Regions from separate parts of the Microbulbifer sp. ABH2_005 genome, predicted to be linked through region 3. Evidence: predicted binding sites of a transcription regulator. Region 3 holds the regulator's gene; each other region holds the start of a gene.

Region 1 (3,272 bases), 1.4 Mb from region 3:
AGTGCGATAGCCTTCGGTGCCAGCGGGAACCAATGTCCAGGTTTGCAACTTGGCCCCAAATTCCTGCAACTCTACTTCAGTAAACTGTTTAAGGGGGCGGCTGTCGATATGCTGCCGCTGCAGAAAAAACTGCACCAGCTTCTTTGTCCAAACCTCGGCCAATACGCTGTGTAAGTGAGTCTCAGGGCTCTCCTCACGGCGATGCTGTAGCCAATCCGCCAGATTGCGATCGGGGGCCAGATCGAAAGTTACTTTTTCGCCCTCGCGCCAGTGGCTGGATATTTGTAACACGGCTGGCCCACTCAACCCTCGGTGAGTAAACAGCATCTGCTCGTGAAAGCTGCCCTCATCACAGGATGCTGTTACGGCCAGGGCACTACCGGGCAAACTATCTTGCCTTTCCAACTGACGCTTATACTGGGTAAAGGGCACCAGGGCCGCACGGGTGGGAATGATATTGAGTCCAAACTGACGAGCGAGATCATAGCCAAAACCTGTGGCTCCCATGGTGGGAATCGACAGCCCACCCGTAGCTACCACCAAAGATTCACAGCGCACCGCCCCCAGGCTGGTCTCCACCCGATAACCACCCTGCCCCGACTCTATTGCGGAGATGGCACAGCGGGTACGGATCTGAGCTTTAGCCGCACGGCATTCCGCCAGTAACAGATCGAGAATATCCTTGGACTTGTTATCGCAAAACAACTGGCCCAGGGTTTTCTCGTGGTAGGGGACCCCATGCTTTTCCACCAATGCAATGAAATCCCATTGGCTATAACGCGCCAGGGCAGACTTACAAAAGTGGGGATTGCGGCTGTAGAAATTTTCCGCACTGGTATAGAGGTTGGTAAAGTTGCAGCGGCCACCACCGGACATCAGGATCTTCTTGCCAACCTTATTGGCATGATCCAGTACCAGCACATTGCGTCCACGCTGGCCGGCCGTGGCCGCGCACATCAAACCCGCCGCCCCGGCGCCGATGATCAATACATCGACAGATTCGGGCAGCTGGCTATTGGATACATCACTCATGTGTTAGGGCTGCGCAATCACCCAGGTATCAGGTACGAGGCAGGGTCACGCCGCGCTGCCCCTGGTACTTACCACCGCGATCTGCGTAGGACACGTCACAAACCTCATCGGACTCGAAAAACAGCATCTGCGCGATACCTTCATTGGCGTAGATCTTCGCCGGCAGGTTGGTGGTGTTTGAAAACTCAAGGGTCACATGCCCCTCCCACTCCGGCTCCAACGGCGTTACATTGACGATAATGCCGCAGCGCGCATAGGTGGATTTACCCAGACAGATGGTCAGCACCGAGCGCGGAATACGGAAATACTCCACAGTGCGCGCCAGGGCGAAGGAGTTCGGCGGGATAATACAGTACTCCCCTTCCACATCGACAAAGCTGTTCTCATCGAAGGTCTTGGGGTCCACCGTGGCCGAGTGCACATTGGTGAAGATCTTAAACTCACCGGCACAGCGCACATCGTAACCGTAACTAGACGTACCGTAGGAGATGAGTCGCTCGCCATCATTGCCATGGCGCACCTGGCCCGGCTCAAAAGGCTCAATCATGCCGTGCTGCTCTGCCATGCGGCGAATCCACTTATCGGACTTGATACTCACTCCGTCCCCCTGAAAACAATAGATAGATGCTCGATAAAAGAGGCGGAATCATAGCGGGTTTGTGCTGTGCAAAAAAGTGCCAATCGACGCCTTTCGTCCTTGTCGTCAACCAGCAACTACTGTATAAATTCACAGGCAGCTGTATATGCATACAGCTATTTAGCTAGATCCGATTGAAGACTGAAACAAGTATGCAGGGTGGCAATGTGAATAGAGCTAAAAATCCCTTACAAAACAATCACTTGGACTGCCAAACCAGCCCCTCAATCCGACTGCGTCACTTTAGAGGCAGGGAAGTCTCCCAGGCAGCCAATGAACCCCAGAGCCCAGGCGCAGCCACCGGTTTTGCTAGCTTGGACGCCCTACTCAAAGACCACGGCTGGCCGCGCGGGGCTACTACTGAATTACTTGTCGGCCAGTCAAACTCCAACGAGCTGGAGCTCTTACTACCCATACTGGCTGAGCTAACGCAAAAGGGAGAGATGGTGATTCTCATCAAACCCCCATTTACCCCCTGTGCCACAGAGCTTACCCAGCATGGTGTCCAGCTGGAGCACCTAATATTAATCCACCCCCGCGACAAGAGAGACTGCCTCTGGGCCATAGAGCAATCTCTACAATCCGGTGGCTGTAGTGCAGTTTTGAGCTGGCAGGGCAATCAGTCGATAAGTTATCGAGAGCTACAGCGCCTGCAGCAATCCGCCGAAGAAAGCGGCTGCCTGCACTTCCTGTTTCGCCCGCAAAGCGAATCTGCCAACCCTTCACCCGCCAGCCTACGTGTGCAGCTCAAATCTGATGGGCAGTTGGCTCTCAAACTCCTGAAGCAGCTCGGGGGTGCCCGTGGTCAGAATCTCTATTTAGCCAGGCGTGCGAGACTGGTCCTCCGCGACCAACCACTACACTAATCAGGTTATCCTATGCTCTGGCTCTGTATGCAGTTCCCCAAACTCCCCCTGGAGGTGCTTACTCGCGCGCAGGCAGAGAACTCGACTCCGCAAGTCGTCGTTGAAAAGCAGCTGGTTATCGAGCATAACCTGGCCGCAGCCCAGTGTGGAATTGTGAACGGCCTGAACATCGCAACCGCATGTAATCTCTGCGCTGATCTACAGTTATTAAACCGCGATGCCCAACGAGAACAACTACAGTTGCAGCAACTGGCCCAGTGGGGCTACAGTTTTACACCGGTCGTCTCGCTCCAGCCGGCGAAACCCGCAAGCAGCGGGGAAAGCACAGCAGCTCTCCTTTATCTAGAGTTGAGCGGCTGCTTGACGGCTAACGGCGGCTTCAAAGCATTGATAGAGCAGCTCCGCAGTGAGCTTAAGCTGATGGGGATTGATAGCATAATGGGGCTCAGCCACAGCCCCAGTGCCGCACACCTGCTGAGCCAATTAGCAGAGCACCGCCAGTGGCTTTTACAGACATGTATCCCGCCCAGCCCCCAACAGTGGAAACAGTGGATAAGTTTGGCTCCAAGCAAATTACTCGACTGCGATAATAAAACCATTTCCAAACTCTACGCCTGCGGCCTAACAAGAGTCAGCCAACTGCTCGCCATCCCCTTGTCAGAGGTGGGCTCTAGCTTTGGGCGCTCATTTGTCGACTACCTGGCCCGCCTCAATGGCAGCCGCCGGGACTCAGTTTG
Region 2 (3,272 bases), 1.2 Mb from region 3:
GAGTGAAATGGCGGTACAACAGCTTTTTGAGGAGATGGAACTCACCCCCGAAATCGATCAGCTTGACAGCATTAAGCACTACAAGGCAAAAAATATTGATATTTTTGTCGGGGATATTTTTGATCTGAGTGAGGAATTACTGCAGGAAGTCGATGGCATTTATGATCGTGCTGCCCTGGTGGCGTTGCCGCAAGATATTCGCCCTGGATATACCCAGCACCTTATGGCCATTACAAAAGTGGCCCCTCAGTTATTAATTTCCTTTGAGTATGAGCAGTCTGAGTTAGCCGGTCCTCCTTTTTCTATCAGTTCCCAGGAAATTTTTGATCGCTACGATGAGGAATATCACGTAAAGATGTTGGCCTCCAGGGATGTACCCGGCGGCTTAAAAGGCCTCGTGCCTGCAAGAGAAGTGGCTTGGCTGCTCAGTAAACGCTAGCAACCCACAGCCTGGCAAAGCCTTAGTGATTGGTTAATCGAGTAATATTGGTAATTCCAGGGCCCCGGCAATGAGAGCTTCTTTTTTTTGCTTGGGCCATTTCTTGATAGCGATTTCCAACTTTAGCGCTGAGGACTTGTCTCGAGTTTTTACCTGGTATTCGAGTGTGAGAGGTCCTTTGCCGCGAAGGGCCTTGGCTGCCTTGGTACCGCCGTTACTGTGCTCGGCAAATCGCCGTTGAATATCTTTAGTGATTCCCGTGTAAAGCGTACCACTGGAAGTGCGGATTAAATAAACAAACCAGGATTCCATCAAAAATATTGCTCGCTTAGAGGGGTTTCCCTTCGGTTCGTTTTTAGTTAATACACTTTTTGTTAAAACCACTGTCTTGTCTAAAAGAGACTCTGCTGCTCACCGGCTAGAGGCGGTGGCTTAAATTGGCTGCTATCTAGTGATAGGCGCCGGTGATTTAACCCCAATTTCCTGATGGCGACAATAAACCGTTGGCGGAGTAACTGGGCGAAAACTCCTGTACCCGTTCGGCGCTGGGAAAAGTCACTTTGATAATCCCGCCCACCGCGGCTCTGTTGTACCAGGCTCATCACATGGTCGGCTCTTTGTGGGTAATGAAGCGCTAACCACTCGCGGAAAAGTGGTGCCACTTCATGGGGCAGTCGCAGGAGGATATAGGCCGCCCTCTCGGCACCTGAGTCCCGCCCGGCTTTTAAAATCGCCTCCAGTTCATAGTCGTTGAGTGCCGGAATCATTGGAGCGGCAAGTACGGCAGTTGGTATCCCAGCCTTGCTCAATTGTTCAATTGTGCGCAGGCGGGCAGAAGGTCCCGCGGTACGTGGCTCCAGTTTCCTTTTGAGATCCCTATCCAAGGTAGTCACACTAATTGCCACCTGGGCGAGGTTGTCCTGTGCCATTTCCGACAGGATAGGGAGGTCCCGTAAAATCAGCTGGCTCTTAGTGACAATGGTGACCGGTTGTCGAAACTGCTGCATAACTTCAAGCAGTGCCTGGGTTATACCCTTTTCCTTCTCCAGTGGTTGATAGGGGTCGGTATTTGCGCCCAGGGCTATGGGGCTGCATACATAGCTGGGCTTGCGTAGTGTCTGCTCCAACAATCTGGGCGCGTTCGCCTTAAAAAAGATCTTGCTTTCGAAGTCGAGCCCAGGGGAGAGATCCATATAGGCGTGAGCTGGTCTCGCGTAGCAATAGACACAGCCATGCTCACAGCCACGGTAAGGGTTGATAGACTGGGTAAAGGGGATATCAGGCGACTGATTGGTGGCGATAATCGACTTGGCCTTCTCTTCAATGGCGGTAGTCAGCAGCCGCTCAAGGGGCTCAGCCTCTGTTTGCCAACCATCGCTCTCCCGCGAACTGGTGTACTCGGCAAAACGACCAGTGATATTACTGGCGGCTCCGCGCCCTTTATGAAAGGGCTGTGGCTTGTCTGGTTCTATTTTTTTCATTGGAACTAGTGGACTGTATGTTTGTACAGTTTACGATTGCGATTTGGTACAAAGCAATGCTCAATCACATTTTATGATTATCTATCAGCGGCTACTCAGTCATTATTTTTAAGGAAGAGATCGACGAATGGCGCAGGTCAAACCTTTCAGTATTGATATACAGGAATCGCAATTGGCAGATATGCATCGGCGGATGAGGGAAGCCCGCTGGCCTGAGGCGCAAACCGTAGATGGTGGGGGCAAGGTGTCCCTCTGGATTACCTTAGGGATTTCTGCGACTACTGGTTAAATGAGTATGACTGGTTTGCCACCCAGCAGAGGCTGAATCAATATGACCAGTTCACCACGACTATTCACGATTTAGATATTCATTTCATCCATGTAAAGAGCAGCCATACCAGTGCCACGCCAATTGTGATCACTCATGGTTGGCCCAGCTCCTTTGTTGAATTTCTTAAAGTAATAGGGCCTCTGACGGAGCCAACCCAATTTGCTGGAAATGCCGAGGATGCCTTCCATGTGGTATGCCCATCTCTGCCCGGTTTCGCCTTCTCCGGTAAGCCGGCGAAAACGGGATGGGGAGTGCCCAGAATTGCCACAGCCTGGGATACGTTGATGAATCGACTGGGGTATCAATCCTACTTGGCCCAGGGAGGAGATTGGGGGCGGTCGGTGACTACTGAGATTGGCATTCAGAACCGGGGCGCCTGCAAAGCTATACATATCAACAATCCCAAAGAGGAGCCAACCGCTGAGGCCCTGATACAGCCCAGTGAGGAGGAGAAAGAGGCTCTGGCCGGAATACGATTTTTCAATCGGTGGGATTCAGGTTTTGCCAAGGAGCAGAGTACTCGCCCTCAAACATTGGCATATAGCCTTGCGGATTCGCCTATAGGTCAGGCTGCCTGGATATTGGAGAAATTCCATCTGTGGACCGATTGCCAGGGCACTTTGGAGAGCATTTTTACCAGAAATGAATTGTTGGACAATATCATGCTCTATTGGCTGACAAATACAGCGGCTTCGTCTTCTCGATTATACTGGGAAAGCTTCGATATCCCCTACGGTCCTGATCAGGATAAGGTAGTGCAATTGCCAACCGGGGTCAGTATTTACCCGGGAGAGATAGTGAGAATTCCCCGCTCATGGGCTGAAGGTCGCTATAACAATATTTGCTATTGGAATCACTTGAAGCGGGGAGGGCACTTTTCCGCTTTTGAACAGCCAAATCTCTACGTCGAGGAAATTAGAGCTTGGAAGAGAAGCCTATTATAGAGCTCAAAAGCCTCTTCTCACCTTCTCAAAGAACCTAATAATCCCCCAATGAGATATTTCCTTTAAAGTCCTCATTT
Region 3 (3,272 bases):
GCACGATCAATTTCGGCTGAGGTGTAGCGATAGTTTAATGGAATTGCAACTAGCCCTAGCTTGATGCATGAGAGAAAAAAAATAAGCATTTCGCCTCGGTTCGGCATCAAAGACGCAAACCTTTCACCTCGACGAAAACCCTTCGCTGCCAGCCTCTCAGCCAAAGTATCAATATCACTTTGCAATTCTCGCCAGGTCCACGCTCGACTGCCGCAAAGTAGCGCTATCTCATCTGGCTTACTGTCTAGAGCGACCTGTAAGAGATTCTTCAAGTTCGCGGGCTTTGGTAGGGGGTCTCCATAAATCGGCACAGTTTGGCGTCCTATTTAGAATACAGGCTAGCTAATAAGTAAAAATACCCCTAATTACAAGCGATCAAATATAAGAATAATAGCAGGCTCATTAATCAGCCTGACACGCATTACAAACCGCTGAAACTAGCATCTGGTGATCAAAGGGGAGTATACGATGGGCAATAGCTCAGAATAATCAAAGCCCCAAAATAGAGAACCCGCAGAGTGTTTGACTAGCTCTGAAAACTTACTAGAGCAATAGCCAAACCTCTTTGCCCCAACAAAAATTTACAATTTTTAAATTATTTTTGACTGGCTTTTGCCCGCAAATACTTCAAAATCAAGTGTACAGCCTCCTCGACAGTATCCACGATATGGAATAAATCAAGATCACCTGAATCAATACAACCCTTTTCCAGCACTGTATCCACTAACCAATTGTACAACCCACCCCAATAGCGCTCCCCAACCAGCACTATAGGAAATCGCCTTACTTTTTGTGTTTGCACAAGTGTTAAGGCTTCAAACAATTCATCCAGAGTACCGTAGCCCCCAGCTAGGCCAACAAAACCGGCGGCATGCTTAACAAACATAAATTTCCGCACAAAGAAATAACGAAAGTTCAAACTTATATCCTGATACGGATTGGCTGCCTGCTCAAAAGGGAGTTCAATATTTAATCCAATTGAGGGGCCAGACTGCCCAAAAGCCCCTCGATTACACGCCTCCATAAGACCTGGGCCACCACCGGTGATTACCGGTATCCCCTCGGCAGCCAAAAGCCCTCCAAGCTTTACTCCCTGCTGGTATTCCAAACTATCCTCTGTGAAACGCGCGCCACCAAAAACCGTTACAGCCCCTTTTAGTGCAATTAGACGCTCAATCCCGTCAACTAATTCCGACTGTATACGCAGAACCCTCCAAGCCTCGGGCATCTTTGCATCAAGCATTATTGTTCTCCCTTGTTCTCTCGTGCTGTCAGCTCTTTCAACTACTCTTTTTTTCACTCATTCTTTTCTTAATCAATGTAGCAGCTTGAATCGAGGCAAGGGGCGGGTTTGCGCAAACCTAAAATCTGTATATAATCCCAGCAACTGTATAAAAATACAGAAACTCTAGGTAAATCTATGACCAATCTCACCGCACGTCAGACTCAAGTATTAGAGCTGATCAAAACCTACCTGGATGACACAGGCTACCCCCCCACCCGCGCAGAAATTGCCCAGGAACTGGGCTTTCGCTCACCCAATGCCGCAGAGGAACACCTCAAAGCATTGGCGAGAAAAGGGGCCATTGAGATGGTCGCCGGCGCCTCCAGGGGCATTCGAATTCCAGATCACCAATCCGGTCTTCCCATCGTAGGACGTGTCGCTGCAGGCCACCCTATCCTGGCCACAGAGCATATTGAGGATTATTGCGACCTGCCCGCCAGCTTCTTTCACCCGCCAGCAGATTATTTACTCAGGGTGCACGGCATGAGTATGCGCAACGCAGGTATTCTCGATGGGGACCTGCTGGCCGTACAGAAAACCGAGCAAGTCAGAAATGGGCAGATTGTGGTTGCCCGGATTGATGATGAAGTAACTGTTAAACGCTTCCGCCGCAAAGGCAATCAGGCAACTGTGCAACTACTACCCGAAAACGAAGACTTTGAGACTATCCAGGTGGATATGCGGGATAAGAACTTTGTAATTGAAGGGCTCGCGGTGGGCGTGATTCGCCAAACCCCTTAAGAATAAACAGTTTACCAATGTCCATATACAACAACAGCGGCTCTAAGCCGCTGTTGAAACACTTTTACCTGCTCACCTTACCATAGATTAGATCAATGAATCGTATGGTTAACCGGCATTGATTCTTCCTCTTCGAAGTAACCAGGCTCCAGGTCGTCAAGATTCTGCACAGCTTCTATGCCCGCTTCCAGCATTGCCCTAGCCACCGCTACTTTGTGCTTACGTAAAAATTGGAGACTCTCGGCTGAGAAACGAATACTCACCAGAGGGGCCTCCTCGTGACCGGCGCGGCGCAGAGCCACATCGCCATTGGCCAACTCGATAATCTCAAAAGTTTCGGAGGACATTAGCTTTCCCTTCACTGCACATCAGTTTGCGCCCAGTGTACCACAGGCAATTTAGAAGTTTCAGTGGGTGCAAACAGATAGACAGAAAGGGAGCGAGGAGCCCTCAGCACTCCTCAAGATTGGCACGCTGCCTGCGTACCAACTCACTTAATGCAGCGTGCCATTTGAGCAGCACTTCGAAGGAAAGATCAACAGCTACAGGGCCCGCGACATTGTGCGCTGGTATCAGATTGCCACCCTGCCCCTTATCTTCCGCAAGCGGAGGTAGCCGCAAGAGTTGATGCCATGCGCGTAAAAACTCGCTCAGCCAACTCCCCGGCTCTGAGACCAACAACTGCAATTCCCTTACTTCAACACTGGCTTTCCCCTGGTTATGCAGACTATCCACAATAACCTGTAGGGACTCAGGCTCAAACCCCAGTTGCAATTGATGGGAAAGCTCAGCCAGGAAAGCCCGGTAAGCTTTCCACAATTGCAACAGGGCACCTTCCTCAAGAGCCATTCGCTGAATAGCAGAGTCAAAACTACTGGTGGCAAGCAGTTGGCTCTTGCGTAGCGCGGATGTAACCAGACCAGTGTAGGGATTGCTCATTTACTTTTTTGCCGCCACTTTCTTCGCTGCAGGCTTTTTCTTAGCCGCTGTGGACTTACTTGCCGCCTCAACCTTCCAGGCGCCATCCCGATAGAAAGCTTTCCAACCCGTCGCCTTTCCATCCTCCTCGGACTGGACATATTGCTCTTGGGTCTTGCGACTGAAGCGAACCACGGTATCCCGCCCCTGATCATCCTGTGCAGGTGCAGAGAACAAGAAACTGTACTTGGGATCGATCTCACTTTGGTGAGGTAGCAACTCTTTGACCAGCGGTGCACGGGTTTCACGGTTTTTCGGGAACTGACTG

The links. Region 3 encodes LexA, which represses DNA repair genes until DNA is damaged. Its sites were predicted from a motif close to ACTGTNTNTANANACAGT; they were not measured.
Region 1: the regulator LexA is predicted to act here: its motif matches at 1,769-1,786, upstream of imuA (translesion DNA synthesis-associated protein ImuA).
Region 2: the regulator LexA is predicted to act here: its motif matches at 1,933-1,950, upstream of ACXAFI_RS05075 (PA0069 family radical SAM protein).

Annotation. Positions count from the first base shown of each region.
Region 1 is NZ_JBSWWI010000001.1:968,996-972,267, reverse strand. It holds gene ACXAFI_RS04250 (BaiN/RdsA family NAD(P)/FAD-dependent oxidoreductase) at 1-1,032, opposite strand, end outside; gene dcd (dCTP deaminase) at 1,061-1,630, opposite strand; gene imuA (translesion DNA synthesis-associated protein ImuA) at 1,837-2,535, shown strand; gene ACXAFI_RS04235 (Y-family DNA polymerase) at 2,548-3,272, shown strand, end outside.
Region 2 is NZ_JBSWWI010000001.1:1,147,123-1,150,394, forward strand. It holds gene tmpT (thiopurine S-methyltransferase) at 1-439, shown strand, start outside; gene ACXAFI_RS05070 (GIY-YIG nuclease family protein) at 473-751, opposite strand; gene ACXAFI_RS05075 (PA0069 family radical SAM protein) at 832-1,920, opposite strand; gene ACXAFI_RS05080 (hypothetical protein) at 2,048-2,209, shown strand; partial or broken gene ACXAFI_RS05085 (epoxide hydrolase N-terminal domain-containing protein) at 2,173-2,313, shown strand; gene ACXAFI_RS05090 (alpha/beta fold hydrolase) at 2,335-3,195, shown strand; gene ACXAFI_RS05095 (DUF1737 domain-containing protein) at 3,230-3,272, opposite strand, start outside.
Region 3 is NZ_JBSWWI010000001.1:2,374,436-2,377,707, forward strand. It holds gene ACXAFI_RS10310 (class I adenylate-forming enzyme family protein) at 1-311, opposite strand, end outside; gene ACXAFI_RS10315 (LOG family protein) at 596-1,300, opposite strand; gene lexA (transcriptional repressor LexA) at 1,421-2,026, shown strand; gene ACXAFI_RS10325 (hypothetical protein) at 2,119-2,373, opposite strand; gene ACXAFI_RS10330 (DUF6586 family protein) at 2,477-2,965, opposite strand; gene topA (type I DNA topoisomerase) at 2,966-3,272, opposite strand, start outside.